4 regions of the Mesorhizobium sp. B2-3-15 genome follow, and region 3 is predicted to be linked to each of the others. Evidence: predicted binding sites of a transcription regulator. Region 3 holds the regulator's gene; each other region holds the start of a gene.
The links. The regulator PhoB, encoded in region 3, activates phosphate uptake and scavenging genes when phosphate is short. The targets are predictions, from matches to a motif close to TGTCATNNANCTGTCAT.
Positions count from the first base shown of each region.

Region 1: ppk2 (polyphosphate kinase 2) is a predicted target of PhoB. The motif match lies at 5,957-5,973, and genes of this name have one in related genera.
Region 2: FJ954_RS02685 (PhoX family phosphatase) is a predicted target of PhoB. The motif match lies at 1,569-1,585, and genes of this name have one in related genera.
Region 4: FJ954_RS01685 (DUF1045 domain-containing protein) is a predicted target of PhoB. The motif match lies at 5,795-5,811, and genes of this name have one in related genera.

Region 1 covers NZ_VFVO01000007.1:149,602-157,372, reverse strand. Annotated here, with positions in the region: gene FJ954_RS16085 (DUF6163 family protein) at 109-531, opposite strand; gene FJ954_RS16080 (enoyl-CoA hydratase/isomerase family protein) at 528-1,568, opposite strand; gene FJ954_RS16075 (DUF2066 domain-containing protein) at 1,732-2,553, shown strand; gene hemB (porphobilinogen synthase) at 2,668-3,699, shown strand; partial or broken gene FJ954_RS16065 (glyoxalase superfamily protein) at 3,960-4,070, shown strand; gene FJ954_RS16060 (dihydrofolate reductase family protein) at 4,215-4,859, shown strand; gene ppk2 (polyphosphate kinase 2) at 4,929-5,849, opposite strand; gene FJ954_RS16050 (aldo/keto reductase) at 6,132-7,175, shown strand; gene FJ954_RS16045 (glycosyl transferase family 90) at 7,200-7,771, opposite strand, start outside.
Region 2 covers NZ_VFVO01000001.1:544,460-552,230, forward strand. Annotated here, with positions in the region: gene FJ954_RS02685 (PhoX family phosphatase) at 1-1,519, opposite strand, end outside; gene FJ954_RS31440 (hypothetical protein) at 1,782-2,279, shown strand; gene FJ954_RS02695 (response regulator transcription factor) at 2,397-3,059, opposite strand; gene FJ954_RS02700 (sensor histidine kinase) at 3,056-4,447, opposite strand; gene FJ954_RS02705 (hypothetical protein) at 4,616-4,957, shown strand; gene FJ954_RS02710 (phosphatase PAP2 family protein) at 4,966-5,670, shown strand; gene FJ954_RS02715 (helix-turn-helix transcriptional regulator) at 5,942-6,220, shown strand; gene FJ954_RS02720 (SulP family inorganic anion transporter) at 6,282-7,771, shown strand, end outside.
Region 3 covers NZ_VFVO01000010.1:234,516-242,286, reverse strand. Annotated here, with positions in the region: gene pstA (phosphate ABC transporter permease PstA) at 1-782, shown strand, start outside; gene pstB (phosphate ABC transporter ATP-binding protein PstB) at 779-1,582, shown strand; gene phoU (phosphate signaling complex protein PhoU) at 1,608-2,315, shown strand; gene phoB (phosphate regulon transcriptional regulator PhoB) at 2,335-3,024, shown strand; gene FJ954_RS21385 (ROK family protein) at 3,027-4,262, opposite strand; gene xylF (D-xylose ABC transporter substrate-binding protein) at 4,529-5,569, shown strand; gene FJ954_RS21375 (sugar ABC transporter permease) at 5,808-7,160, shown strand; gene FJ954_RS21370 (ATP-binding cassette domain-containing protein) at 7,171-7,771, shown strand, end outside.
Region 4 covers NZ_VFVO01000001.1:334,909-342,679, forward strand. Annotated here, with positions in the region: gene FJ954_RS01655 (sugar ABC transporter ATP-binding protein) at 1-1,037, shown strand, start outside; gene FJ954_RS01660 (ABC transporter permease) at 1,050-2,045, shown strand; gene FJ954_RS01665 (hypothetical protein) at 2,147-2,362, opposite strand; gene FJ954_RS01670 (COG4280 domain-containing protein) at 2,359-3,114, opposite strand; gene phnN (phosphonate metabolism protein/1,5-bisphosphokinase (PRPP-forming) PhnN) at 3,246-3,875, opposite strand; gene FJ954_RS01680 (alpha-D-ribose 1-methylphosphonate 5-triphosphate diphosphatase) at 3,872-5,011, opposite strand; gene FJ954_RS01685 (DUF1045 domain-containing protein) at 5,048-5,755, opposite strand; gene iolB (5-deoxy-glucuronate isomerase) at 5,908-6,720, opposite strand; gene FJ954_RS01695 (DUF3329 domain-containing protein) at 7,024-7,236, opposite strand; gene iolE (myo-inosose-2 dehydratase) at 7,277-7,771, opposite strand, start outside.

The sequences.
Region 1 (7,771 bases), on a different contig from region 3:
AGGGCTTGCAGCATGTCGCGGCGAATAGGATTCGCCCGACCTGCCGCAGGCTTCTGATTTTATGCATGTCGTTGTCCCGCAACCGAGGACACTTCGGGGCGACATGCATTAGTGCCGTGCCGGTCGCTTCTGCAGGTAGATGACGACGCGAAAGACGATATAGAGCAGCGCCACGCAGGCATGCGAGACGATAATCAGCAGACGATGGCCGAAAAGCTCGGGAAAGCCGGCATACATGACCGTCTCCGTGACCGCGCAGATGAACCAGATCACCGGACCCCAGGACGCCAGCATCCACAACCCCGCCGCGGCGAAGGGAAAGAACACGGCGAGCATCACCGCCGCGACCTGCCAATGCACCGGCATAAGGTCGAACCGCCACAGCGAGCCCGGATAGAAGCCGATCAGCTTGATCCAGTAGAGGATGCCGAACAGCAGGCAGTAACCCGCGATGACGCGCTGGAACCAGGCGAAGATCACCTCGACCGTCGAGGGCTGCAGGATGACGCGTCTCGATGTCACTTCGCTCACAACTCGAGCTCCCGATCGCCGAGCGGGGCAAAATAGGCCTCGACATCCGCCTCGCTGACCGCATCGATCGCTGCCGGCCGCCATTGCGGCTTCGAGCCCTTGTCGATGATGGCGGCGCGGATGCCTTCGTAGAAATCGTGGCCGGCCAGCATCCGGTTCAGGATGCGGAACTCCATCCTCATGCAGTCGTCCATCGACAATGTCTGCCCGGCGCTGATCTGTCGCCAGGCGACGCGAAGGCTGGTCGGCGAGCGCGTGCGGATCGTTGCCAGCGTCCCGGTGGCGAATTCGTCATTGCCCGCGCGGTCCAGGCTGTCGATCAGATCCGGCAGCGACGGTTGGGCGAAATGGCGGGAGATCGCCTCCAGGATCGGCCTGTCGGTCTCCCGCTTGGCCGGAACAAAGAAACCGCGCAGCACCGATTCCGGATCGCCCGTCAGCGCCAGCCGATCGAGGAAGCTTGTCTGGTCTTCAGCCTTGATGGTGTGGGTGGCCAGCCCAGACCACAGCGCATCGCCATAACGAATGCGGTTCCCGGTCAGCGCCAGGTACATGCCGAAGGAACCGCCAAGGTCGGGCAGCAGATGACTGGCGCCGACATCCGGGAAAAAGCCGATGCCGACCTCCGGCATGGCGAACTGGGCATTCTCGGTCATCACCCGGTGCGAACCGTGGAAGGAAATGCCGACCCCGCCGCCCATCACGATACCGTCGATGAGCGCCACATAGGGCTTCTTGAAACGCGCGATGTAGGCGTTGAGGCGATACTCGTCGGCGAAAAATTCGACCGGTGGGTTTCCAGCCCGGCCGGCTTCGTAGATGTGCAGGATGTCGCCCCCGGCCGAAAACGCCCTGCCCTCGGCCTTGACCACGACGACATCCACACCCTCGTCGCGCTCCCAAGACCGCAGGGCCTTGCCCAGTGCCTTGATCATGCGATGGGTGACGGCGTTGAGCGCCTGCGGCCGCGTCAGCGTGACGACCCCGGCCCTGCCCAACCTTTCGAAGCGAATTTCGTCGCCTCCACCAAAATCCATCGCCAGAGAATCCTTGTTCCCGCGCCTGCGGGACTGAAGTGCTAAAGGCGGCACATGGGTGCGTCAATGGCTGCAGCCCGGCCGCCTCGATCTTGGCGGCTAGCGGTCGCCGATGCTAGACATTGGTGGCCGCTACGACAGGCCGAGAGCAGGATAGTTAGCCATGCCGCATTTTTTGCGCTTTGCCTTTGTTCTGAGTTGCCTGTCGTTTTTGTGGGCAACCAATGTCCCCGCGGGGGCAGCCGACCTTGGCGACCTTTACCACTCGCAGACCATTGTCACCGGCCAGGGTGAAGAAAATCGTCAGCTCGGCTTCAGGACCTGCCTCGACAAGGTGCTCGTCCGTGTTTCGGGCGATCAGCGGCTGCTTGCCAGACGCGAAATGGACGCGCTGCGCGACAAGGCCGGCAGCTTTGTCGACTCGTTCCGCTACCATGACCGGATGGAGGGCATTCCGATCCATGACGAGCAAGGGACGCATGACCGGCCGCATGATCTCACCTGCTTCTACAAGCCTGACGTGATCGACAGGCTGCTGGCGTCGCTCGGCAGCAGGCCCTGGCTTGGCGAGCGGCCGACACTCACCGTCTTCCTCACGACCGAACAAGGCGCGCGGCATTTCATGCTGAGCGCCGAGGAAGGGCGTGGCGAGACGATGCGCGAATCCTTCGTCAACGCCACCGGGCCGATGCTGATGCATGTCGCGTTTCCGAAGGCCGCGCAACTTGCCGGCTTGGGCGAAGAAGCGCTGCGCGCGACGGACATGGCAAGGCTGGATCGGGTGGCCAAGCAAGCCGGAGGCGACCGAGCGCTCGCCGGCAGCATCGTGTGGAGCGACAAGGAACTGGGCTGGGTCGCCGATTGGCGACTGGCCGATCACGGCAAGACCTATCGTTGGCAGGTGCGCGGTGTCAGCTTCGACGACGCGTTCCGTGTGGCAATCGAAGGCGCGGCACAGATCCTTTCGGGCAACGGGCAGCCCTGAACCAATAGGCGTGGCGGGACAGCGCTACAGGCAGCTTTCGGCACTGGCACAAACGTGTCGCATTGGTCAGCACCAAGGGCTCGTGGTAAAAGCCACCGATCCGGAGTTTTGGCCATGAACAAATTCACCCCAGCAAAAGCTGCCGGCGCGCGCAGCGTCGATGACGTCACCGGCAGCCGCCGCCTGCGCCGCATGCGCAAGGCCGACTGGTCGCGCCGGCTCGTGCAGGAGAACAGGCTGTCGGTCGACGACCTGATCTGGCCGATCTTCGTCGTCGAGGGCAGGAATGTCCGGGAGCCGATTGCCGCCATGCCCGGCGTCTTCCGGCTGTCGGTCGATCTTGCCGTCAAGGAGGCCGAACGCGCGGCCAAGCTCGGCATCCCGGCCCTTGCCACCTTCCCCAACGTCGATCTCGGCCTGCGCGACCAGACGGGTTCCCACATCCTCGACCCTGAAAACATCATCAACCGCGCCACACGCGCCATCAAAAACGCGGTACCCGAGATCGGCATCATCACAGACGCCGCACTCGACCCGTTCACGAGCCATGGCCATGACGGCATCCTGCGCGATGGCATCATCGTCAATGACGAGACCGTCGAACAGGTCGCGGCGGCGGCCGTCATCCAGGCAGCGGCCGGCGCCGACATCATCGCGCCGTCCGACATGATGGACGGCCGTATCGGCGCCATCCGCGACGCGCTCGACGCCAACGGTTTCCAGGACGTGGCGATCATGTCCTACGCCACCAAATTCGCCTCGGCCTTCTACGGCCCCTATCGCGAGGCGGTCGGCACCGCCGGTCTGCTCAAGGGCGACAAGAAGACCTATTATATCGACCACGCCAATTCGGACGAGGCGGTGCGCGAGGCCGAACAGGACCTCGCCGAGGGCGCAGACATGCTGATGGTCAAGCCCGGCCTGCCCTATCTCGACATCATCCGCCGGCTGAAGGACGAATTCCAGATGCCGACCTTCGCCTACCAGGTCTCGGGCGAATATTCGATGATCAAGGCGGCTGATTCCAATGGCTGGATCGATGGAGAAAAGGCGATGCTGGAATCGTTGCTCGCCTTCAAGCGCGCCGGCTGCGACGGCATCCTGACCTATTTCGCGCCCGAAGTGGCTGTGATGCTGAAGGGGTAGCCCGACTTCCCGGGCAAGGCACTTCAGTAGATGTCACCACTCTTTCAACTGGTCGGCGGTTCTATCGAAAACCCGCTGACAAAAACTGGCGGCTGCAGCTATGATGGAAGCATGGCCGGAAGCGGCCGGCAGCCCGCACCTCGGCCAAGAGGTATGGCGAACGCCTCCTGAGGATGCTTCCTGACCCGTTTCACCGTCGGGCGAAGGTGTCGGCATTGCGGGCACTGACGAAGGCTTCGCCGTGACCCGAGGAAACGGACATGCTTGCCTATCGCGACGCCAAGACGATGGCGAAAGCCATGCGGGAGGCGCTTGCCGCCCGCGACCTGACGATCAGCCACAGCGAGGCCCTTGAGATCGTCGCGCGCCAACCGACCGGCCAATGAGGCGGCGGCCGTAGCTTGGCGGCAATCGGAAATACCTTTTCCGGCTCGAAAAACCACTTGCAATTCAAAATCAGTTTGCTAGAAGAAACCACTTGCAAAAGACAACTGGTTCTCAAGGAGGAGGTTCTCATGTCCAAACTTCGCGTCAACGCTTTCAGCCTGTCGCTTGACGGCTATGGCGCCGGTCCCGATCAGAGCCTTGAAAATCCGCTCGGTGTCGGCGGACCGGCCCTGCACAAATGGGCTTTCAGCACCCGCACCTTCCGCAAGATGTTTGGCCAGGAAGGCGGCGAGACAGGCGTTGACGAAGACTTTGCGGCGCGCAGCTTCGAGAATGTCGGCGCCTGGATCCTCGGCCGCAACATGTTCGGGCCGATCCGGGGCGAGTGGCCTGACGACAGCTGGAAGGGCTGGTGGGGCGACAATCCGCCCTATCACGTCCCGACCTTCGTGCTGACGCATTACAAGCGCGATCCCATCGTGATGGAAGGCGGCACGACTTTTTATTTCGTAACCGACGGCATCCATTCGGCTCTCGAACAGGCCAAAGCCGCCGCGTCAGGCAAGGATGTGCGGGTCGGCGGCGGCATCTCCACCATCCGGCAGTATCTGCAGGAAAAGCTGATCGACGACATGCACGTGGCGATCTCGCCGGTGCTGCTTGGCAGAGGCGAGAACCTTTTTGCGGGCCTCGACATGCTGAATCTTGGCTACCAGTGCAGCGAACAGGTTGCGACGGCACTGGCCACGCACGTCGTCATCAAACGGGCGTAAGGTGGAGAAACCCTCGACGAAAGCCCATTTCTCCCCGTCACTATACGGGGAGAAAGACAAAACTCTCGCTCAATACTTCTCCGGCACGTAAAGCTCGCGCGGCAGCACCTGGCGCTCGTATTCCGGGTTGAAGACGCGCTCCGGCAGCGTGATCTCCTCGTGCGGCACCTCTTCATACGGCAGCTGCTTGAGCAGATGGTCGATGCAGTTCAGCCGCGCGCGCTTCTTGTCGTTACCCTCGACGATGAACCAGGGCGCCTCGGGAATGTTGGTGCGGGCGAAGGTCTCCTCCTTGGCCTTGGTGTAGTGTTCCCAGCGCACCCGCGACTGCAGGTCCATCGGCGACAGCTTCCACTGTTTCATCGGGTCGTGGATCCGCATCAGGAAGCGCATTTGCTGTTCCTCGTCGGTGATCGAGAACCAATATTTGACCACGGTGATGCCCGAGCGCACCAGCATGCGCTCGAACTCCGGCACGTCATGGAAGAACTCCTCGACCTGCTCGGGGCTGGCAAAACCCATTACCCGTTCGACGCCGGAGCGGTTGTACCAGGAGCGGTCGAGCAAAACGATCTCGCCGCCTGCCGGCAAATGCGGGACATAGCGCTGGAAATACCATTGCGACTTCTCGCGTTCGGTCGGAGCCGGAAGCGCCACGACGCGGCAGATACGCGGATTGAGCCGCTGTGTGATGCGCTTGATGACGCCGCCCTTGCCAGCGGAGTCGCGGCCCTCGAATATCACCACCAGTTTCTTCTTGTGGTAGGCGACCCAGGATTGCAGCTTGATCAATTCGGACTGGAGGCTGATCAGGTCGCGAAAATACTGCATGCGATCGATCGAAGGCGGATGCGAGTTCTTGTAGATCTTGGCGATCTCCATCGAGAGGGCCGGCTCCGACATTTCGAGCTCATAGTCCTCGTCGAGCGTGTCGGCGAGCTCGGCTTCAAGCCAGTCCTTGGCAGGGGAATTCTGTTTCAGCTCGGTCATATCAACTGCTCCGCTTGCAAGCCCTGTCGGTTACCACTGGGCGCTCCAAATTGCTGGCCGGCGGCCGGGAATGGAAACACCTGAGCCGACTTCAATATAGGCCGGCGGTGACGGTTTTATTGCAGCACAGGCGCAATTGCCGACGTTGCAAATTCCGCGATGTCTGATCGATCGACCGTCGTCGCATGGCGACAAGCCGGCCGAATTGTCCTACAAATGCGCGGTCGCCTTCCAGGCCTGCCTTGCCGGCACGCCTCTTCAACAAAATCGTGAGGATCTGACATGGAATACCGCACCCTTGGCCGTTCCGGCCTGAAGGTTTCGACACTGACGCTTGGCACCATGACATTCGGCGGCGCCGGGCCCTTCGCCGCGGTCGGCAACAGCGATCTCGCCGAAGCCAAGCGGATGATCGATATGTGCATCGATGCCGGCATCAACCTCATCGACACCGCCAATGTCTATTCCAACGGCCTCTCCGAAGAGATCATAGGCGAAGCTCTCGGCGGCAAGCGCAAGAACGATGTGCTGATCGCGTCCAAGGCGCGGATGCGGATCGGCAAGGGCCCGAACGACGAGGGCCTGTCGCGCCATCATCTGATCCGTGAATGCGAGAGCAGCCTGAAGCGCTTGAAGACCGATGTCATCGACATCTATTTCGTCCACCAATGGGACGGCCTCACTCCGCTCGAGGAGACCGTTGCCGCGCTCGACAGTTTGGTCAGCCAGGGCAAGGTGCGCTACATCGGCTGCTCCAACTATTCCGGCTGGCAGGTGATGAAGGCGCTTTCCATCAGCGACAGCCGTCACCAGCAACGCTTCGTCACCCAGCAGATCCACTATACGCTGGAAGCGCGCGAGGCCGAGTACGAGCTCTTGCCGATCTCGGTCGACCAAGGGCTGGGCGTTTTGGTCTGGAGCCCGCTCGCCGGTGGCCTGCTGTCGGGCAAATACCGCCGCGACAGCCCGACCGCTCGCCAGCTTGCCGGCTGGTCCGAGCCGCCGATCCGCGACGAGGACCGGCTGTGGCGGATTGTCGATGTGCTGGTCGAGATCGGCAAGGATCGTGGCGTCTCGGCGGCGCAGGTGGCGCTCGCCTGGCTGCTCGGACGCCCTGCCGTCTCCTCGCTGGTGATCGGTGCCCGCAATGACGTTCAGCTCAAGGACAACCTTGCGGCGGCGGCCCTGAAGCTCGGCACCGAAGAACGCCAGCGCCTCGACGCGGTCAGCCGGCCGGCTCTGCTCTACCCCTACTGGCACCAGCAACTGACAGCGAAGGATCGCTTCGGCCCAGCCGATCTGGTTCTCGACCGCAGCGATATCTGATCAGCGTCAGGCAGAGAGCAAGAGCTAGCCGCCGATAAACCGCCAGAGTTCGGGATCGGGTTCGATCTGGCCGCCGAGCACGAAATATTTGTAGAGGACGAGCAAGGAGATCGCATGCTCGTCCCGTTCATTGGAGAATTTGCGGCAATAGGCATTGGCTGCGGCGATGATGCGCTCCGCCGCGGCCGGGTGCCCTTCAAAATAACGCACTTTTTCGCCGAGATCGGCAAAATCCGGGTCAAGCGGCGCATAGTGGATACCGGCCTCGAGCTGGCTCTCGCCGAACCATGTTTCGTAGGTCGGCGGCGGCATCAGACAGAGCGAGTTGGAATTCATGATCCATTTGAGGTTGGTCGCCACGTCATTGCCCTCCAGCGAGACGATGTAGCGATAGCGCAGGTGCTGGCTGATGCTGAGGAAAGGCTTGCTGTACTTAGCCGGTGCGCTGCGCTTGTGCGAACCGGCATCGCAGAACGGCAAGTCGCGCGCGACATCCAGGAACCGTGTCCTGATCGGGTTGTTGAGGTCGCCGCGCCAGACCACGGCAGGGCGCTTGTCGGCGAAGGCGACGGTATCGAGGGGCATGTGGAAGTGGC
Region 2 (7,771 bases), on a different contig from region 3:
AATCGCCCTCGTCCTCGACGATTTCGATGATGTGGCCGAAGGCGTTTTCGGCACGCGGGTTGGCGGCGTCGACCTGATCGGCCTTGCGCTTGGAATTGTTGGTCAGCATGACATAGACCTTGCCGTTGCTGGCATTGGGCTGGATGTCTTCGGGCCGGTCCATCTTGGTGGCGCCAAGGAGGTCGGCGGCGCGACGTGTCTCGATCAGCACGTCGGCCTGGCCGGCAAAACCGTTTTCCGCCGTCAGCGGCCCCTGGCCGAACACGATCGGCATCCATTCGACCGAGCCGTCCTCCGCGAATTTGGCGACATGCAGCGTGCCGTCGTCGAGCAGATCCTTGTTGGCCGCGCGGTCGCCGGCGTTGAACATGCCCTTGGTGACGAACTTGTAGACATAGTCGAAGCGCTCGTCGTCGCCGAGATAGAAGACCACTCGACCATCCTTGGCGACGATCGATTCGGCGCCCTCATGCTTGAAGCGGCCCATGGCGGTGCGCTTGCGCGGCACCGAGGCCGGGTCGTTGACATCGACCTCGACGATCCAGCCGAAGCGGTTGGGCTCGTTCGGCTCCTTGGCCAGGTTGAAGCGGTCATAGTGCGCGCCCCATTCATAGGCGCCTTCCGGAATGCCGAGGCGCTTGTAGTTGGCGGCCTCCTTGTGGCCCTCCGGCAGCTCGCCGGAGAAATAGCCATGGATGTTCTCCTCGGACATCACATACGTGCCCCAGGGCGTGACCCCGCCGGCGCAATTGTTGATGGTGCCGAACACCTTGACGCCGGACGGGTCGGCATTGGTCTTGACGCGGTCATGGCCGGCAACCGGGCCCGACAGCGCCATCTCGGTGTTGGCGGTGATGCGGCGGTTGAGCTTGCCGTCGCGAATTACCCGCCATTTGCCGCCATCCTTGCGGATCTCGACGATGGTGCCGCCATGGGCGGCCATCTCGACATCGACCTGCTCTTTCGAGAGCGGCGCCACCTCGGCCGACTTCTTGCCGTCCTTCTCGACGATCTTGACGATGCCTGGGAACATCAGATGCGGGTTGGTGTATTCGTGGTTGACCACCAGCAAGCCATGCTCGGCCGAGCCATCGAGCGGGATGTAACCGACATAGTCGTTGTTGTAGCCGAACTGCTTGGCCTGGGCTTGCGCCGACTGCTTCGTCGGGTCGAATTCCGGCGAATCGGCAAACAGCGGATCGCCCCAGCGCAGCAAAACGTCGGCGTCGTAGCCCGGCGCGACGTGGTGCTTATCGTCGATACCGGCCTCCAGCTCGTCGAATTTGAACGCTGAGCCTTCCGCGGCGCGGGCATCGTCGGCGGCGATCATGGCCAGCGGGCTGACGGTGGCGGCGATCGCCGAAACGGCAAGCGAACCCTTGAGGAAGCCACGGCGCGAGAACCGCGCGGCGATGATCTCGCCCATGGTGCGGTTCTCGCTGGGATTGTTGGCCGGGCCTTCGTTTTCCTCGAGCAGGCTGGTGCGGAATCGGGCGTCGGGGGAGCGATGTTCGGTCATGGGAACCTCTGGTGGGTTTTGGCTGGAGCTTCCGGCTTACAGTCGGCTGATCACATTTTCGTGACATGGTATCTCCGCTGCCGCTCGCTCACGAGACCGATTTTTACGCCTCGCCTGGGACTTTGGTCCAAGCTTGCGCCTGCAAAGGTCCTGGGGGACAAACGCAACGGTCGGAGGTCGCTTCCGGTCACCACGTCTTTCGGCGATGTTGTTGCACTGCAACGTTGGGGTGGGCGCGCCGGCTCAATCGACGGAGATCAGTATGCGTGGATCGATCACGGCCCATTGTTGCCGTCTGGCTCTCAGATCGGCGGCCGTCCTGGCGCTGACCATCGCTCCCTATGGAGTCGTCTTCCATGGCTTCGTGCCTGGAATCGATGCCGCGACCGCACATGCCGACAAGGGTGGCAACGGCGGTGGTGGCAACGGTGGGAATGGCGGCAACGGCGGTGGCGGCAACAGTGGTGGCGGTGGCGGCAACAGCGGCAATGGAGGAAACAGCGGCAACGGCAATAGCGGTAACAGCGGCGGCGGGAATAGCGGAAAGGGTAAGGGCCAGGGCAACCAGAGCACAAGCCATGTCAACGCCACGACCGGCGACACGGTCGACGTGGATGGGAACAAGATTACAGTTCAGCACCCGGATGGCTTGACGGAGAAAATCGAGAACGGCCGTTTCAGCATGAAGGATAAGCTCGGCCGCACGATCATCGATCGCCGTGCCACACCGGCCGACGCCAGCCGTCTCAAGGCGCTTTGAATTTCGGCCCTATGAATTTCGCCTTGTGAAGCTGGTCAACAGGCAACGACCAGTTTCACACGTCACCTCCGCCGCCCCCCGGCGGAGGTGACCTCGTTTCGCGGCGTTCCACGATGGCTACGAACGGTCCCTGTCGCGGTCGCGAAACTCGCGCATGATGAGGGCCGCTTCAGTACGATTTCGCACGTTGAGTTTCGACAGCACCCCCGTCATGTGGTGCTTGACGGTCTTCTCCTGCAGCTCCAGGCGTAAGGCGACTTCCTTGTTGCTCAGTCCCTCCGCCACCAGCCGCAGGATTTCGGTCTGCCGGCCGGTGAGTTGCCGCAGCCGGTCCGCCACGCCGTTGGCGGGCTGCAAGGACTGGACGTCGGAAAGCAGCCGGGCCGACAGCATCGGCGAAAGATAGCTTTCGCCGGCCGCCACGTTGCGCAGGATATCGGCAAGCGCACGCGATCCGACGCCTTTGAGGACATAGCCGAGCACCCCGGCGTTCAAGGCCTTGGTCACATCGGCATTCGCCTCTGAAACGGTCAGCATGACGATCTTCTGGGCGGGATGGTCGGCAAGGATGCTGGCAACCGCGGCCAGGCCGCCGCCCGGCATTGAAATGTCGATGAGCAATATGTCGGGCTGCATGGTCGAGGCGATGCGCTCCGCGTCCTGCGCGGTCGCACCTTCGCCGACCATCTCGAAGCCGCCGATCTCCGACAGGCTGCGCGTCACGCCTTCGCGGAACAGCGGATGATCGTCGACAATGGCAATGCGGATGGTGCCGATCATGCTTGCTCCTCGACCGAAAGACGGATCACCAGCTTCGTGCCTTTCGGCCCTGTGAGTGTTTCGAATTGGCCGCCAATGCTTTCAACCCGCTCCCTGAGGCCGGCAAGGCCCAACCCCTCGGCCCGCGCCGGATCGAAGCCCGGTCCGCCGTCCGATACTTCAACGAAAAGCCTACCATTTTTCATGCCTGCACGCACCGCCTGATCCTTGCCCCGTCCGTGGCGGTAGGCATTGTTCAGCCCCTCCTGCACGAAGCGATAGATGCTGATCTTCTCAGAAGCGCCGGGCTCCGGCAAATGTCTCGGCATCGTAAGCGTCACCGATGTGCCCGTCCGGCGCTCATGCTCCTCGACGGCCAGCCGCAGCACGTCCGCCGCCGCCGCCGTTTCTATCTGCGGCAGGACCAGACCGGTGCAGATGCCGCGTATCTCGCGCATCGCATCCTCCAGCGTCTTGCGGATCATGGCGATTTCGGTCGAGCGGCCTTCGCTGCCATGCCCGTCGCCGGTAAACACCGGACTGTCCATGCGCAGCGCGGCCAGCGCCACGAGCTGGGCAGGGCCGTCATGCAGGTCGGCGCCGATCCGGCGCAGATATCTTTCGTTGAGCGCGGTGGCGCGGCGGGACGCCCGCTGCACACGATGCCGCAAGGCGTTGTTCTGGGTCACCAGGCCCTGCAGCTCCGACACCTGGCGGCGCAGCGCCCCGCGCTGATCGTCGATAATGCGGCTGCCGCGCAGGACGATGCCCGACAGTAGCAGAAATGCTGTCAAGGTGGTGCCGGCCACGACCAGCCAGCTCGACAGCAGGGCGGAAGCCAGGGTAGCCTTGAAATCGCTGGCGACCTCGTAGAATTCGGTGACGGCGACCACTTCGCCGGACCAGGGCTCGCGCACTGGATTGTAGATCTCGAGCAACGGCACACCCGCGGCCCGCTCCTTGTCTTCGTTCTCGTCGAACGTATCGAACTGGGCAACGACGCTGCCCTGGAAGGCAGAACGCAGATTGTCGTTCAGGTCGAAGCGGCGACCCGTCAAAGCCGAGTCCTTCGCATAGAGGATCGTGCCGTCGCGGCGCCAGAGCCTGAAGGATGCCAGGCGTTTGCCGAGCGCGCCCTGGCCGAGCGTCTCGTCGAGCGCCTGCTTGACGGATGCGCTGAGCTCCTCGCTCTTGCGCAGGTCGGGCAGCAGCGGCGCAATCACGCTGTCGACATAGAGCGCCGTCGTGGCGGCCGAATTGCGAGTGACGCCGTCCCGGATCTGCGTCGTCACCCAGGTCCCGACGATCACCATGACGACCAGCAGCCCAAAACCGCCGGCAACGACGAATTGCAGGGCAAGGGAAAGCTCGCTCCAGCGCCGCGCCAAGTTCTGAAAAATACGAGTCATGAACCCCTGACCGCCCTTCTATCGACAGGCTGGGCGATTCCGGCACATTGAGCTTCAGTCTCGCCGTTGCCAAGACCCTCCTTTGAACGACGTCGCTTGACGTTCCGGCACGCTTCGGAAACAAGGTCGGCGATATCAGGCAAGAGGCGCTTCGAGGGGGACGGGACGTTGAGTTTTTCGGGACTTCTGCAGCTCGGCTTTTCGACGGTGATCTTCCTGCTGGCGGCGACCGCCGCCAAGCAATGGGGGCTGGCGCCCAGCCTGGGCAAGATCCTGCTGACGCTGGCGCTCTATTCGCTGGGCAATCTGATCATGCTGCGGTTGATCCGCGAGTTCGGCATGTCGGTATCGTTCAGCCTCTCGGCGGTGATCCAGCTGGTTTCGGTCAATGTCGTTGCGCTGGTGTTCTTCGGCGAGCGCGTCAACGCGCTGCAGGCGGCCGGCATCGCGCTGGCAATCGCGGCCGTGGCGCTGATCACGCTTGGGCCCTATCTGCAAGGGCGGATGTAACGGTGCCGATGAAGAACGCCGCGAAAGCTCTGCTCAACCGGGTCGAATTCCCGGTGCTGCTGGCCGGCCTGGTCATCGCCGGTGGGCTGTGGGCGTTCGAGGAATTGATGGAGGTGGCACGGGCCACCACGCCGCACGCCTTCGATACCGAAATCCTGCTTGCATTCCGCCAGGCCGGTCAACCGGCGATCCCGATCGGTCCGCCATGGCTGGAAGGCGCGATGCGCGACATCACCAGCCTCGGCAGCTCCAGTGTTCTGGTGCTGATCACGGCGGCGACGATCATCTATCTGCTGTTGATCCGCCGCCCGGCGACGGCGCTTCTCATGTTCGTTGCCGTGGCGGGCGGCCAGGTGCTGTCGAGCCTGCTGAAAGTCGGCGTCGACCGGCCGCGCCCGGAACTGGTTTCGCATCTCGTCAACGAGACGTCGCTTTCCTTCCCGAGCGGCCATGCCATGCTGTCGGCGGTGACCTACCTCACGCTCGGTTCGCTGGCGGCGCGCTTCCTGCCGGGCCGGACAACCAAGGTCTACGTGCTGTTCCTGGCGGTGCTGACGACAGTGCTGGTCGGCGTCAGCCGCATCTATCTCGGCGTCCACTGGCCCTCGGATGTGCTGGCGGGCTGGTGTGCCGGCTTCGCCTGGGCGATGCTATGCTGGTTGGTGGCGAGGCTTCTGCAACGGCGCAAGGCGGTGAGCGAGGAGCCTGACTGAGTCAGATCAACCTGTTGATGAGGTGCCCTCCGCAGCCCGTCAGTATCAGAACCGTCGACAGCAAGCCTGCCGATATTACCATGGTCTTGAAAACGTTCACCCGCGTACCCCCTGCGTCTGATGCATGCCACCCTACCTGAAATCCCTGGCAGGTATCGAAGAAAATGGGCATCAGGTGTGGTTACGTCTAAAACCGATATGATGATGCTTGAAACATGATAATGATGGTATTATACGTTACGCTAGCAGGCTCAGACGGGGATTCCGGCCGATGATCACTGCCGCGCAGATGCGCGCCGCAAGGGCGCTGGCCGGCATCGACCAGAGGACGCTCGCCGAGCGCGCCGGCGTCTCGCTTCCCACCATCCAGCGCATGGAGGCGAGCGGCGGCGTGGTCAGGGGCGTGGTCGATACGCTGATGAAGGTCATCCAGGCTCTCGACGAAGCCGGGGTGGAACTGATCGGCGAGAACCAGGCCAGCGAGCGCGGCGGCAGGGGCGTGCGCCTCAAGGCCGCCATGCCGCCGGAACCCAAGGCCGGGCCGGAATAAGTCGCGACGGCGACCGCCGACAGTCCTGCCGACGATCCCGCCGCTTTTGCAGGGGCAGTCCATGGATCAATCGCGTCAGGCAGTGCATCAGGCGGTGAAGCCGACATTCTCCGAGCTGTTCACGCCGAAGCTGGTGACGGTCTGGCGGGAGGGCTACCGGCTGCCGCATTTCAAGGCGGATGTCATCGCCGGGCTGACTGTCGCCATCGTCGCGCTGCCGCTGTCGATGGCGATCGCGATCGCTTCGGGCGTGACGCCGGAGCGTGGCCTCTACACTTCCATCGTCGGCGGCTTCATCATCTCGGCCTTGGGCGGCAGCCGCTTCCAGATCGGCGGCCCGGCCGGCGCCTTCATCGTGCTGGTGGCGGCGACGGTGGCGCGCGTCGGCCTCGACGGCCTGCTGCTGGCGACGATGATGGCCGGTGTGTTCCTCATTGCCATCGGCTATCTCCGGCTCGGCACCTACATCAAGTTCATTCCCTATCCGGTCACTGTCGGCTTCACCGCCGGCATTGCCGTCATCATCTTCTCCGGCCAGATCGTCGAACTGTTCGGGCTGACCTTGCCGGGAAGGGAGCCCGGACCGTTCGTGCCCAAGCTGATCGCGCTTGGCGAAGCAGCCGGCACGATCAACCTCGCGGCGACCGTCGTGGCGGCGCTGACCATCGCGACCATCGTCTTGCTGAAGCGCTGGCGGCCGAAATGGCCGGCCATGTTGATCGCCATCGGGCTCGCCTCGCTGGTCGTGGCGCTGTTGGCGTTGCCGGCCGAGACGATCGGCACGCGCTATGGCGGCATTCCGCGCAGCCTGCAATGGCCTGGCATGCCACCCGTCAGCTTCGGCAGGATGCTCGACGTCTTGCCGGACGCCATCGCCTTCGCGCTGCTCGGCGCCATCGAATCGCTGCTGTCGGCCGTCGTCGCAGACGGCATGACGGGCCGGCGGCACCGCTCGAATTGCGAGTTGGTGGCGCAGGGCTTCGCCAATGTCGTGTCCGCTTTGTTCGGCGGCATCTGCGCCACCGGCACCATAGCCCGCACCGCCACCAATGTGCGGGCCGGCGCACACGGTCCGGTCTCGGGCATGGTCCATTCGGGAATCCTGCTGGTGCTGATGCTGGTGGCGGCGCCGCTTGCCAGCTACATCCCGCTCGCGGCCCTTGCCGGCGTCCTGGCGGTGGTCTGCTGGAACATGGTCGAGAAACAAGCCTTCGCCACGCTGCTCAAGGCATCGCGCGGCGATGCGCTGGTGCTGATGGCGACCTTCCTCATCGTCGTCTTCCGCGACCTGACCGAGGGCATCGTCGTCGGCTTCGCGCTCGGCTCGATCCTGTTCATCGACCGCATGGCCAAGTCCGTCGCGGTCGAGGCGGACCTGGCGCAGGACGATGTCGCCGACAGCGTCGGCGGCGCCCGCACCTATGATTCCGCGGAGGCAAGCGACGCCGACACCGTCGTCTACCGCATCTCGGGCGCCTTCTTCTTCGGTGCCGCGTCCACTGTCGGCAGCGTGCTCGACCGCATCGCCGACCAGCGCCGCAACTTCGTGCT
Region 3 (7,771 bases):
TCGCCGCCGGCATCGGCCTTGCCTGGCTGGCGCTGATCCTCGGCGCGCTGCTCTATAAGGGCCTGTCGGGCGTTTCGCTCTCAGTGTTCACGGAAATGACCCCGCCGCCCGGTGATGCCGGTGGCCTGCTCAACGCCATCTACGGCAGCATCGTGATGACTATTATCGGCATCGTCGTCGGCACGCCGATCGGCGTGCTGGCCGGCACCTACATGGCCGAATATGGCCGCTTTTCGAAGCTCACCACCGTGGTGCGCTTTATCAACGACATCCTGCTGTCGGCGCCCTCAATCATCATCGGCCTGTTCGTCTACGAATTGATGGTGCGGCCGATGGGACATTTCTCGGCCATCGCCGGTGCCGTGGCACTGGCCATCCTGGTCATTCCCGTCGTGGTGCGTACCACCGAGGACATGCTCAACCTTGTGCCGAACGCTTTGCGCGAGGCCGGCACGGCGATTGGCGCGCCGCGCTGGGTGGTGATTCGTTCGGTGGCCTACCGCGCGGCGATGTCCGGCATCGTCACCGGCATATTGCTGGCCATTGCCCGCATTTCCGGCGAGACGGCGCCACTTCTTTTCACGGCGCTCAACAACCAGTTCTGGTCGAGCAATCTCAATGCGCCGATGGCCAGCCTGCCGGTGACCATCTTCCAGTTCGCTCTCAGCCCTTACGAGGAATGGCAGCAACTGGCGTGGACCGGCGCACTCATAATCACATTGACGGTTCTCGCGCTCAGCATCTTTGCGCGCAGCCTGACCGGACGCAGAGAGGACAAATGAGCCAGATGTTGTCTCCAGACATGACGATTGCGACAGAGGCAGCCGCCAAGGCGAAGATCGAGGTCAAGAACCTCAATTTCTACTACGGCCAGTCGAAGGCGCTGAAGGACATCACCTTGTCGCTGCCCGAGCGCAGCGTGACGGCCTTCATCGGACCGTCGGGTTGCGGAAAGTCGACGCTGCTGCGCGTCTTCAACCGCATCTACGAGCTCTACCCCAAGCAGACCGCCGAGGGTCAGGTGCTGCTCGACGGCCAGAACGTTCTCGACCGCTCGCAGGACCTCAACCTGTTGCGCACCAAGATCGGCATGGTGTTCCAGAAGCCGACGCCGTTCCCGATGTCGATCTATGAGAATATCGCCTTCGGCGTCAGGCTCTATGAGAAGATCGGCAAGGCCGAGATGGACGGCCGTGTCGAGCAGGCGTTGAAACGCGCCGCGCTGTGGAACGAGGTCAAGGACAAGCTCAATGCCAGCGGCCTCAGCCTGTCGGGCGGCCAGCAGCAGCGGCTTTGCATCGCCCGCACCGTGGCGGTCAAGCCGGAGGTCATCCTGCTCGACGAACCGGCCTCGGCGCTCGACCCATTGTCGACCGCCAAGATCGAGGAATTGATCGACGAGTTGCAGGCCGACTACACGATCGTCATCGTCACCCACAACATGCAGCAGGCCGCGCGCGTCTCGAAGCAGACGGCTTTCATGTATCTGGGCGAGTTGGTCGAATTCGACAAGACCGAGAAGATCTTCACGTCGCCTCGCGAGAAGCGCACGCAGGACTACATCACCGGCCGCTTCGGCTGATCTCACGCATACGAGGACCAGGATCATGGCCGAACACACAGTCGCAGCCTTCGACGAGGATCTCGGACAGATCAGCAAGCTGATCAGCGACATGGGCGATCTCGCCGGCACGATGGTCGGCGGCGCCACCAAGGCGCTGCTGAATTCCGACAACGCGCTGGCACAGCGCGTCGTCTCCGACGACGCCATCATGGACGCGCGCCAGCGCGAACTCGATGATCGCGCCATCACCCTGATCGCCAAGCGCCAGCCGATGGCCGACGATCTGCGTCATGTCGTCGGCTCGATCCGCATGGCGGGCGATCTCGAACGCATCGGCGACCTTGCCAAGAACATCGCCAAGCGCGTCGGCTCGGTCGGCCTCACCGCCACGCCGCGCGACTTGTCGCATTCCATCGACTCCATGGCGCAGCTGGTGCTGATCCAGGTGCAGGGCGTCGTCGAGGAATATGCGGCCGGCGATGCCGCCGCCCTCGCCAAGCTCAGGAATGACGACGAACGCATCGACGTCAAATACACTTCGGTGTTCCGCGAACTCCTGACTTACATGATGGAGGATCCCCGCAACATCACGGCTTGCACGCATCTTTTGTTCTGCGCCAAGAATCTCGAACGCATCGGCGACCATGTGACCAACATCGCCGAGAATGCGTATTATGTGCTGACCGGCACGCAACTGCCCGCCAATCGTCCGAAGCAGGACGAGACGGCGATGTCGGTGCCGGCGGCTTGACGGCAGGGATGATCGATCGATGATCGCGCCACGCATCATGGTGGTGGAGGACGAGGAGCCGCTGGGCGTGCTCCTCCGCTACAACCTGGAGTCCGAGGGTTACCAGGTCGAGGTGGTGACACGCGGCGACGAAGCCGAGATACGCCTCCAGGAAAACGTGCCCGACCTGCTGGTGCTCGACTGGATGGTGCCGGCGGTTTCCGGCATCGAACTCTGTCGGCGCCTGCGCATGCGGCCCGAGACGGAGCGATTGCCGATCATCATGCTGACGGCGCGCGGCGAGGAGAGCGATCGCGTGCGCGGCCTCTCGACCGGCGCCGACGACTATCTGGTCAAGCCGTTCTCGACGCCGGAATTCATGGCCCGGGTCAAGGCGCTGCTGCGCCGCGCCAAACCGGAAGTGCTGTCCAGCGTGCTCAAGGTCGGCGACATCGTGCTCGACCGCGAATCGCACCGGGTCTATCGCAAGAAGAGCGAGATCCGGCTCGGACCGACCGAGTTCAGGCTGCTCGAATTCATGATGCGCCATCCCGGCCGCGTGTTCTCGCGCAGCCAGTTGCTCGACAATGTCTGGGGCGAGACGATCTACATCGACGAGCGCACCGTGGATGTGCATGTCGGCCGCCTGCGCAAGGCGGTCAACAATGGCCGCATGCCCGATGTGATACGCACCATCCGTGGCGCGGGCTACGCAATCCGCGAGGATTGAGATCAGGCCACGTTCTTGCCGGATCTCACCTGCACGCCCGGCGCGAAGATCTCCTGGTCGACGAAGGTGAGCGCGCGCATGGCGCAGCCCTCGCGGATCAGCGGCAATTCGTTCGGCTCTGTATCGAAGGAAATCGACGTCGAATGCTGGCCGCCGGCGGTCTGGGCGATGGCCTCACGCAAGGCCGGCTCGATCAGATCGAAGGCGGCGGCGCTGACGCCGACCATCGCAACCGGCGCCGGATCGATCAGCGCGAACAAGCTGCCAAGGCCATAGCCCAGCGCCTCGCCGGCCTTGCGATAGGCCTCGCGCTCCGGTCCGTCTCTTTCGCGCGCCGTGGCCGCCAATGCGCGCATGTCGGCGTCGCTGACGTCGACCGGTTTGGCGTCCTCACCCATCTGTCCTGCATTACGCCAGATGGCATAGTTGCCGGCATAGGCCTCGACGCAGCCGCGCCGCCCGCAGCGGCAGAGCGCGCCGCCGGGGCGATGGATCATGTGGCCGAACTCGCCGCCTGAGGAATGGGTGCCGGTGAACAGCTCGCCCTTCAGCACCAGGCCCATGCCGATGCCGTGCGAGAGCAGGATGGCGATGAAGTCGTCGCGGTAGCGCTCGGGGTCGCGCCAGCGCAGCGCCACAGCCATCATGTTGCAGTCGTTCTCCATGGTGGCGGGGATGCCGAATTCGGCTTCGAGTATATCGGCGAAGGCAATGTCCGTCTGCGGCGTGATCGGCGACCACAGCATGGCGCGCGCCTCGGTGTCGGTGATGCCCTGGATCGCCAGCGCGATGCGGGCAATGCTGGCGACATCGAGGTCGGGATCCTCGAGGCGGCGCCGGACGATGGCCACGCATTCGCCGATCAGCGCCTCGCGCGACATGGTCAGCGTGTCCAGCCGGCGCTGCTCCTCCGATATCACCTGGCCGGCGTAGTCGATGACGGCGACGGAGAGGAAATTCAGCGACAGCACCACGGTCATGACCGCCGCGGCCTCGGGGTTGAGACAAAGGCCCACCTGCGGCCGGCCGCGTTTCAGTGAGCCGGCCTCGTTCGGCTTGCCTTCGCTCAGGATACCTTCGCCGATCAGGTCGGCTGATATCGCCGATATGGTCGAGTGGCTCAGGGCGGTGGTGGCGGCGATCTCAGTGCGCGAGGGCTGGCCACCCCGGCGCACGGCTCCAATCACCATTGCGCGGTTGCGCCGGCGCAGATCGTCGTGGCGGATTCCGACCGACATGATTTCCCTCCCCGTCGCCGCGGTTCTTGACGCCCCCTCGAACACCTCCGGCAACGGGTCGAATACTGGCAGAAGCGGCTGGGGCTGTCATTTATTTATTGCGGGGCTCGAAAAAAGGATTCCGGCACCTCAAAATCCGTCAGAATCGATGTTGACAGTGTTCCGGCGATGGACCAGTGTTTTTTCGAGGCTCGAAAAAATTAGGGCCTTTGTGCCGGCCTTAGGGCCAGTTTGGTCGCGCCACACGCGGGCGCAGGGAGGATATCATGAAGAGATTCACAGTCGCCGTTCTGGCGGGTGTCGCCATGTCGCTGACGCTGGCGTCGGTCGCGCAGGCGAAGGGCAAGGTTATCGGCGTGTCGTGGTCCAACTTCCAGGAGGAGCGCTGGAAGACCGACGAGGCCGCCATGAAGAAGGCGATCGAGGCCGCGGGCGACAAGTACATTTCCGCCGATGCGCAGTCCAATCCTGGCAAGCAGCTGACCGATGTCGAGAGCCTGATTTCGCAGGGTGCCAATTCGCTGATCATCCTGGCGCAGGACGCGTCGGCCATCGGCCCGGCGGTACAGAAGGCGCTCGACGAGGGCATTCCGGTCGTCGGCTATGACCGCCTGATCGAGAACAAGGACGTCTTCTACCTGACCTTCGACAACAAGGAAGTCGGCCGCATGCAGGCCCGCGAAGTGTTCAAGGTGAAGCCTGAGGGCAATTACGTCTTCATCAAGGGCTCGGGCGCCGATCCGAATGCCGACTTCCTGTTCTCGGGCTCTATGGAAGTGCTGAAAGCGGCAATAGACAGCGGCAAGATCAAGAATGTCGGCGAAGCCTATACGGACGGCTGGCTGCCCGCCAACGCCCAGAAGAACATGGAACAGTTCCTCACCGCCAACGACAACAAGGTCGACGCCGTGGTCGCCGCCAATGACGGCACCGCCGGCGGTGTGGTCGCGGCGCTGACGGCGCAGGGGCTCGCCGGCACCGTGCCGGTCTCCGGCCAGGACGGCGACCACGCCGCGCTCAACCGCATCGCGCTCGGCACCCAGACCGTGTCGGTGTGGAAGGACGCGCGCGAACTCGGCAAGAACGCCGCCGAGATCGCCTCGCAACTCGCCGACGGTAAGAAGATGACCGACATCGCCGGCGTGAAGGACTTCACGACGCCTGGCGGCAACACCGTAAAGTCGCTGTTCCTGACCCCGGTGGCCATCACCAAGGACAATCTCAACCTCGTCATCGACGCCGGCTGGATCAAGAAGGACGAAGTCTGCACGGGCGTTGCCGCAGGCAGCGTCGCGGCCTGCAACTGAGCTTGATCGCCTGAACAGTCGGAAGCGCCGCGGCGTGGAACGGTCAGTGTTCTGAACACTGGCCGTTCCAATTTCCTTGTTTTCGCAATTCCGGACGAAAAACCGCTACGCACTTTTCCTGGAATTGCTTCCAAGCCGCGGCGTGTTCCCGACAAGATTTGTGTTTCCGCCGCTGGCGGCTAACTTCTGGGCTCTGGTCCGGCATCCGCGTCAGGCGGCAAGCCGCTGGGAGGACATCATGACCGACACCACCGCAACCTCGCAGGCCGATACGGCGCGTGCGTCGGAACTCGGCGCGGTCGCGCGTTTCCTGAAGGCGACCGAGATTGACACCCGCATGCTCGGCATGATCGGCGCGCTGCTGCTGATCTGGGTCGCGCTGCATGTGATTTCGAGCCTGCGTCTTGGCGTCAATCCGCTCGATTTCGACAGCCGCACGTTCCTCACGCCACGCAATCTGTGGAACCTGTCGGTGCAGACGTCCGCGGTCGCCATCATGGCCTGCGGCATGGTGCTGGTCATCGTCATGCGCAACATCGACCTGTCCGTCGGTTCCGCCGAGGGCTTGATCGGCATGGTCATGGGCTTTGCGCAGGTACATTTCCTGGTTCGGTTCGTAGGACTTGAACTCGGCAACCCATGGATCTGGGTCCTGGCACTGGTCATCGGTCTGGCGCTCGGGCTTTTGATCGGCGCCTTCCAGGGCTTCGTCATCGCCTATCTCGAAGTGCCGGCCTTCATCGTCACGCTGGGTGGCCTGCTGGTCTGGCGCGGCGCCGCCTGGTGGGTCACGTCAGGCCAGACGGTGGCACCGCTCGACGCCACGTTCCAGCTGATGGGCGGCGGACCGGCCGGATCGATCGGCGCCACCTGGAGCTGGGTCGTCGGCATCGTCGCCTGCCTGGCCGTCGTGTTCGCGCTGTTCAACGGGCGGGTTCAGCGCAAGCGCTTCCGCTTCCCCCTGCGGCCGATCTGGGCCGAGACGCTGCTCAGCGTCGTCACCTGCGCCGTCATCATGGGCGCGGTCTGGCTAGCCAACTCCTATCCATGGCCGATCGGGATCGTGAACCGGTACGCGGCCGCCAACAACATCACCGTGCCGGAGGGCGGGCTGTTCATCGCCCACGGCATCGCCATACCGGTGCTGATGGCGGTCGCCGTCGGTCTGGTCATGACCTTCATCACCAACCGCACCCGTTTCGGCCGTTATGTCTTTGCTATCGGCGGCAATCCGGAAGCGGCCAATCTCGCCGGCATCAACACGCGCTGGATCACCATGAAGGTGTTCATGATCATGGGCGTGCTGGCCACGATCGCCGCCGCCATTTCGTCGGCCCGGCAGAACTCGTCCACCAATGTGCTGGGAACATTGGATGAGCTGCTGGTCATTGCCGCGGCCGTCATCGGCGGCACCTCGCTTGCCGGCGGCTCGGGAACCATCATCGGCGCCATGCTCGGTGCATTGCTGATGCAGTCGCTGCAGTCGGGCATGGTGCTGCTCGGTGTCGATTCGCCGTTGCAGAGCATCGTCGTCGGCGCCGTGCTGGTCATCGCCGTCTGGCTCGACACCGTCTATCGCAAGCGGGTTTAGGGATACGACCATGGCTGACAAAACCGCTCCCGTAAGGGCCCTCACAACTGCGCCCACTGGCACGCCGCTGGTCGACATGCGCAACATCTCGATCGCCTTCGGCGGCATCCGCGCCGTCGACGACGCCTCGATCGATCTTTTCCCCGGCGAGGTCGTGGCACTGCTCGGCCACAACGGCGCCGGCAAGTCGACGCTGATCAAGATCCTGTCCGGCGCCTACAAGCGCGATGCGGGCCAGATCTTCGTCAACGGCGAGGAGGCAGCAATTTCCAACCCGCGCGACGCCAAGAAATACGGTATCGAGACGATCTACCAGACGCTGGCGCTGGCCGACAATGTCGATGCCGCCGCCAACCTGTTCCTCGGCCGCGAACTGATGACCGCCTGGGGCACGCTCGACGACGTCGCCATGGAGGCCGAGGCGCGCAAGGTGATGGGGCGGCTCAATCCCCGCTTCCAGCGCTTCAAGGAACCGGTGATCAAGCTGTCGGGCGGTCAGCGGCAATCGGTGGCCATCGCACGCGCGATCCTGTTCAATGCCCGCATCCTGATCATGGACGAGCCGACGGCGGCACTTGGGCCCCAGGAAACCGCCCAGGTCGGCGAGTTGG
Region 4 (7,771 bases), on a different contig from region 3:
TCAAGGCGCGCCTGGTGATCCTCGACGAGCCTACATCGAGCTTGCCGCTGGCCGAGACCGACAAGCTGCTCGACGTCATCAAGGCGCTGAAGGCCGACGGCATCAGCGTCATCTTCATCTCGCACCGCCTGCACGAGATCGAGCGCGTCGCCGACCGCGTCGTGGTGCTGCGCGACGGCATGCTGGCCGGGACGCTCGGCAAGCGCGACATCAATCACGACCAGATGGTCAAGCTGATGATCGGCCGCATGCTGAAGGAGCGCGAGAAAGCCTCCGAGGCGGCGCGTGCCCCCGGCGCCGTTGCGCTTGCGGCCAAGGCCGTCCGCACCCCCACCTATCCCAGCCGGCCGGTCGATCTCGACGTCAGGCGCGGCGAAATCCTCGGCCTTGCCGGCCTTGTCGGCTCCGGCCGAACCGAACTGGCGCGGGTGTTCTTCGGCATCGAAGCCAGCCTTGGCGGCACGCTGGAGCTCAACGGCAAGCCGTTAACGCTGGCCAGCGCGGCGGACGCAGTCGCGCAAGGCATCTTCCTTGTGCCGGAAGACCGCAAGCTGACCGGCATCCTGCTCGACCTATCGATCGCGCAGAATATTTCACTCCCCAATCTGCCGGCGCATGCCAGGCGCTCGCTGGTCTCCGCAAGCGCCGAGACCGCCACCGCCGAGAAGCAGAAGAAAAACCTCGGCATCAAGGCGCCCTCGGTGCAGACGCGCACCGGCACGCTGTCGGGCGGCAACCAGCAGAAGGTCGTGCTCGGCAAATGGCTGGCCATGAACCCGAAGGTGATGATCCTCGACGAGCCGACGCGCGGCATCGATATCGGCGCCAAGGCCGAGATCTACGGGCTGATGCGGGCGCTGGCCGACGCCGGCGTCGCCGTGCTGATGATCTCCTCCGACATGGAAGAGGTGATCGGCGTCTCCGATCGCATCGCCGTCATGCATGAGGGCCAGATCTCGGGCATTCTCGACAAGGATCAGTTCAGCCAGGAAAACGTGCTTTTGCTCGCGGTGGGCAAACCGGCGAACAGGCCGTAAGCGGAGACGACGATGACAAAGAAAGATCTCGGCCTGCTGATCCTGATCCTGGTGGTCGGGGCGATCGTCGCCATCATCAATCCGCGCTTCCTCTTGCCGATCAACCTCGCCAACACCTCGAACCTGATCGGCCTGTTCGGCATTCTCTCCATCGGCCAGGCCTTCGTCATCATCACCGGCGGCATCGAACTGTCCGTCGGCTCCGTTGTCGCGTTGCTGGGCACGCTGTTCATCGACTTCATCGCCGTGCGCGGCATGGGATGGCCTGTTGCCTTCGTGCTCATCCTGGTGCTCGGCGCCATCATCGGCCTGGCGCATGGCTGGCTGATCACGCGGCTCAAGCTGCAGCCCTTCGTCGTCACCTTGTGCGGGCTTTTGATCTATCGCGGCGTCGCGCGCTTCTACACCGCCGACGGCACCGCCGGTTTCGCCTTCGGGCAGAATTTTCCCGATCTCGAATTCCTGACCGCCGGCCGCTCCTGGGGCGTGCCGAACTCCTTCTTCGCGCTGATCGTCATCGCCATCGTCATGTGGGTGGTGCTGCACCGCTCGGTGTTCGGGCGCTATCTCTACGCCATCGGCAAGAACGAGGAAGCGGCGAAATATTCCGGCATTCGCACCGGCCGCGTCGTCATGGCGGCTTACGTCATCTGCGGCGTGCTTACCGCGCTGTCGGCGATCTATTTCGCCATGTACACGCGCTCGATCTCGCCGGCCAGCCACGGCCAGTTCTACGAGCTCTACGCCATTGCGGCCGCGGTGCTTGGCGGCTTCTCTCTGCGCGGCGGCGAGGGCTCGCTGATCGGCGTCATCCTCGGCACGGTGCTGCTGCAGGAACTGCAGAACCTCGTCAACCTGCTCGGCATTCCTTCCTCCCTCAACTTCGCGGTGATGGGTGGCGTCATCCTCATCGGCGTGCTGGTCGACCAGCAATGGGGTGTGTTCCGGGCGCGCCGGCGGATGGTCGATGCCGCCCGCAAGGGCGCGGTCGGCGCCGCTGCGGAATAGGTCAGTCCCGGCAGAAATAGCTTACCGGTGCTGGGCGCTGACGGGGTGGCGTGCCTTTCGCGGCCACCCTCTGGTGATCCGCCATGCGGCTTTGGCTGAAATTACCTGCCGCTCTGGCGTGCGGCGCGGCGAACGCTTTGCAATAGGATGGCAAGGCAGCCGACCAGCAACAGCCCACCGCCAAGCAGCGGCGGCAGCGCGAGCAACTTCACCGCCGCGGTCACGGCGGCCACCAGGACCAGCGCCAGCAGCGCCAGATTGCCGTCATCGACGAACATGCCGAAGACCTCCCTGGCAACGAGACGAAGGACGTTCATCGGGCGACCCCTCCAGCTGCCGTTGGACTGATGCCGCGCAGCCAGCGCACCATGGCGAAGGCCGCCAGCGCGACGATGGCGAAGATGGCGAGCAGGGCAAGATCGGCGCCAGGCCAATCGGCGCCGATGCCTTCGCCGGTCCAGAAGATGCCAAAGCTGGTCAGCATCAGCCCGACCACGAATTTGAGCGCATTCTCGGGCACGCGCGCCAGCGGCCGGTGGACGGCCAGGCCGACAAGCATCACCACGACGAAAGCCGCCAGCGCACCCATGCTGGCGTAAAATGTCTGCCCATGCGCTGCGCCGACGGCAATGACGATGAACACCACCTCGACACCCTCGAGCAGCACCGCCTTGAACGAGGCCAGCCCGGCGAGGTAGTCGGCGCGCCGGTCGGCGGCCTGCCGGTGCAGGGCCGCGGTTTCCTTGGCGAAGGCCGCTTCCTCGTCATGCAGGGCAATGACGCCGACGCTGCGCAGGATGGCTTTTCGCAGCCAGCGCATGCCGAACAGGATGAGCAGCACCCCGACGACGAACTGCAGGGTGGTGATCGGGACCAGCGCCAGCAGCGGGCCGAAGGCCAGCACCAGGGCCGCCAGCACCGCCAGCGCCAGCGCGGCGCCGGTCAATGCCGGGCGCCAGCTGCGTGTCACCCCCACCGCGAGCACGATGGTGAAAGCTTCGACGACCTCGACCAGGGAGGCGAGAAATGCCGCCGTGACTGTCGAGAGAATGGGTGTCAGTGTCTGCATGAAGCTTCCTGTCTGGCTCGCCCCTGATTCCTGGGGCGAATTCCGGAGCGTAATCCAGAATCACCCTATGCGGCCAGCAGCCCGGAGCATTTCCAGCGACAGCGCAAGCAGGCGGGTGAAACAAGTCCGGATCAGATCAGGCCTGACATGTCGGAAAACGCCATGGCCTTGCGCAGCACTTCGGCGAAACGCTCGCCGGCCACTTCGCGCGGACCGCTGTTGTCGATCGACGTGACACCAGGGCCGGACAAGCTCATATTGGCGCTGCGCGCCAGCCGCGCCAGCACCTCGCCGCGCGACTCGCGACCGCGCATGGCCAGCCGCTCGGCCAGCACCTCGGGCGAAGCGGTGATCTCGACGATCGCCAGATTGGCATAGCGCTCGCGCAAGGTGGGGATGATCGCGCGCGACACGTTGGCGACGGCGACATGTCCATTGGAAACAGACCAGTCGACATCGGCAGGCAGGCCATAGCGCAGGCCATGCGCTTCCCAGGAGACGGCGAAAGCGCCGTCGGCATCGGCCTCGGCGAAGGCGGCGTCGGCCAGCGTATCGTGGTCCTCGCTCGCCGCATCGCTCGGCCTGGTGATGACGCGGCGCACGAACTCCAGCTGCGTCTCGTCGGCAAAGAGCGCCTTGGCATAGCCGATCACCGTGTCCTTGCCGGCGCCGCTGGGGCCCACGACAGCGACAAAGACGCCGTGACGGATCGGAAAGGTTTCGGCGGACAGTTCGCGCTCGATCGAGGCCGACACCATCATGCCACCCGGCGTCCCTGCCGCCAGACGGTGCGTACGACCGGAACATGATCGTCGACGCGCACGCGCACCAGATCGGCGCGACGGCCCTGCTCGATGACGCCACGGTCGTCGAGGCCGACGGCCTGCGCCGGGTTCTTCGAAACCATGGCGACGGCCTGCGGCAGCGAAATGCCTTCCACCATGTCGCCGAGGAAGAAGGCCGACTGGATCAGGCTGAAGGGAATGTAGTCGGACGAAAGGATGTCGAGCAGGCCATCGCTGGCCAAGGTGCGAGCCGAGACATTGCCCGAATGCGAGGCGCCGCGCATGACATTGGGCGCGCCCATCAGCACGCCGAGCCCGGCGGCCTTCGAGGCCCGCGCCGCTTCCTCGGTGGTCGGGAACTCGGCGACCCGCACGCCCTGCTCGATGGCCTCGTCGACATGAGCCGACGTCGCATCGTCGTGGCTGGCGAGCACGATGCCGCGCTCCTGGCAGGCGGCGGCGATGAAGACGCGGTTCGGCCCAGAGTTGCGTGCCGATTCGGCCATCCGCTTCTCGCAGAATTTCTGGAAATCGCGATCCGAGAGTTTCAGCTTGCGCTGGTAGTAGTAGGCATAGGTTTCAAGGTTGACGAACTGGCGCTGGCCTGGCGCATGGTCCATCAGCGACGCCAGCTTGACCCGTTCGTCACCGTCGAAATTGGCGAATGCGTCGAGGCAATCCGGTGCTGAAACCTCGCAGCGAAGATGCAGGAAGTGATCGGCCCGCAGACGATCCCGCGCGACGCTGTCCTCGATCGCATCGGCCAGCTTGCGAATGTCGTCCAATGTCAGGTCGGCGTCCTCGTCCATGCCGACGCGCAAGGCATCGAGCACGGTCGTGATGCCGGCGGTCGCCACCTGCGCGTCATGGGCGAGCACCGCGGCGATCGGATTCCAGCGCACTTTCGGCCGCGGCGCATAATGGCCCTCGAGATGGTCGGTGTGGAGTTCGACCAGCCCTGGAATGATAAAGTCGCCGCCCATGTCCTCGCCGGTCCGGGCAGCACCGGCATCGATGCCGGCGATCAAGCCATCGCGCAGCACCAGTGAGCCTTCGACGATCTCGTCGGCAAGAACGATGCGGGCGTTGGAAAGAACAGTTTCGGCGGTCATTGCGGGTAGTCCTTGGTTCTTGCAGTCGGGTTTCGTTCAGGCGGTTTTCCGGGCCGGGCGGCGTCCGAGCGCGTGCTGGGAAAGCACCATGAATGGCGCGCCGGGTTCGGGTTCGACGAACAATGTCAGCGCGTCCACGAGCACGGGCTGGCGCAACACATCGGCGAACAGGCTGTCGATCGCCGCGCGCAGGCGAGGGCTTTCCTGTGGGCCGGCCCGGCCGGACAGGGTCATGTGGAAGCGGAAGGTCTCGAAGACATAGGGATAGCCCCATTGGCAGAGATTGCGAAACTCGGCCGGCTTCAGCGAATCCGGGCTGCGCCGCTCGATCTCGGCCTCTGACAGCGGTGCGCGAAACCGGTCGAAATCGCGTACCACATTGTCGGCGAAGCGGTTGAGCGGCGGCAGCGGCCCTTCCGGCACCAGCGCGAAGAAGCTGTCGATCTGGCTGACGATAAGGCGCGGGATCGTGACGACAGGCGTAACCTCGGCAAAATGATCCAGCGCCGCGCGCAGCGAGGTCTCGGTCTCCGTGGCAGCCAGGTGGAAGGGCGCCTTCAGCGTCGCGTGAAAGCCGTAGCGGCGTGCCGAGGCGGTGTGGAAGGCCACTTCCGCCGCCGACAGATCGGCAACGGCCTCAACCGGCCTGGTCGCGGCACCGAACGGATCGCGGCCCAGCCAGTCGGCGGCGATGCGCGCCAGCGGCTCGTCCTGCCGGGGGGTGAAATAAATGGCATAACGCATGGGAAGTCCTCGTCAGAACCGTTGCCATAGGTGATTTCCATGACGGATTGACGAAGCTTTGACGGGTTTTAGAAGGCAAATCGACCCCTAGGGTCCTTAGCCGACGATTTTTCCCAGCTGGACCAATAAGTTCGGCCGGAAACGCGAGACGGTCAGGCCTTCATCAACCATTCGTGCTCGGGCGCATTGTGGAATTTCCAGGTCCGCTTCGGTCCGGCCATCACATTGAGATAATAGAGGTCATAGCCGTGGCAGGCGGCACAGGGGTGATAGCCCTTGGGCACCAGCACCACATCGCCGTCCTCGATCGCCATGGCTTCGTCCAGCGCACGATGTCCGCTTTTGTCGGCATCGGTGTAGACGCGCTGGAAGGCAAAGCCCTGCGGCGGGTTGAGGCGATGGTAGTAGGTTTCCTCCAGATAGGATTCGGCAGGCAGATTGTCCTGGTCATGCTTGTGCGGCGGGTAGCTCGACGTGTGACCGCCGGGCGTGATGACCTCGACGACCAGCAACGAGTCGGCCGGCTGGCCTTCCGGCAGGATGTTGGTGACGTAGCGCGTATTGGTGCCCTTGCCGCGCACCTCCTGGCCGAGATCGTCCGGTCCGATCACCCGGACCGGCAGGCCACCGCCAAGACCAGGCGCCGAGCAGACGCCAAGTTCCAGCTCGGTATCGGCCGTTACCGACCAGTCCGATCCCTGCGGCACGTAGACCGACCACGGCTTGCCATCGAAGGGCGACATGCGGTCGCCGAGCAGGCCGAGATCCTTGCCGCCGGCTTTCGCGGTACCCTTGCCGGTCACGAACACCAGGCAGACTTCGCGGTCGTCCGTCTTTCCCGAGGCGCTTTCGCCCGGCTTCAGCCGATGCAGGTCGAAACCGACATAGGTCCAGCCGGCGCTTTTCGGCGTCACATGGGCGACGCGGCCATGGCCCTTGTCGGCCTTGACGAGCAGTTTCGACATTTTGTCTCTCCTATCCTAGCCTTCCAACTTCGTCATCCTGGGGCGGAGCAGGAGCGAAGCTCCGTCGCGAAGACCCCAGGATCCATGCCGATACCTACGTCGAAGGGCGCAGCGGAGCGGAATTCCTGCACCGTCACAACGCTTCAAAGTCATGGCATGGATCCTAGGGTCTGCGCCGCGTCGCTACGCTCCTTGCTCCGCCCTAGGATGACGAAGCGAGGGGCGTTTCGGCCAATCGCCGACGTGTGCGATCCGTTACGCTCGCAGTATCCAATCCACAAAACTGCTCGCGCCATGGACCGCCTATTCCTTCGGATCGGCCGGAGGCTTCGTCTCGTCGGCCGGCTTATAAAGATAAAAAAATTGCCAGGCGCCGTAGCCGGCAAAGCCGAGCGCGATGACGCCCCAGAACGGCGTGCCGGTGGCGAACTCGATGACCGACCAGATGAGGCAGACCGCGACGACGGCGACACGCCGCCACAATGGCCGGAAGAAGGGGTGCTCGGAATCTTTCATCTGGCCAGCCTACAGCAAGCCCGGCCTGGCGAGAACCCGATCAGGCATTCGGAAACCCTTGCGTCTCCACCGTGTAACCGGCTGATGTCATCACCCGCATCAGCTCCTTGTGGCCAACCTGCGCCATCTTCAGCGGCGGGTTCTTCTTCGGGTCCTGCTCGGCCTCGACCACGAACCAGCCTTCATAGCCATGGTCGGCGAAGCGCTGCACGATGGCGCCGAAATCGAGCGAACCGTCGCCCGGGACGGTGAAGGCGCCGAGCGACACGGCGTCGAGGAAGGACTGCTTCGTACGGTCGAGCTTCTCGATCACGCCCATGCGCACGTCCTTCACATGGACGTGGCTGATGCGCTTGTGGTGGTTGTCGATGGCGCGCAGCACGTCGCCGCCGGCAAAGGCGAGGTGTCCGGCATCGAGCAGCAGTGGGATGCCTTCGCCGGAATGGCGCATGAAGGCATCGAGCTCCGGCTCGGTCTCGACCACAGCCGCCATGTGATGGTGATAGGACAGCGGCATGCCTTGCTCGGCGCACCA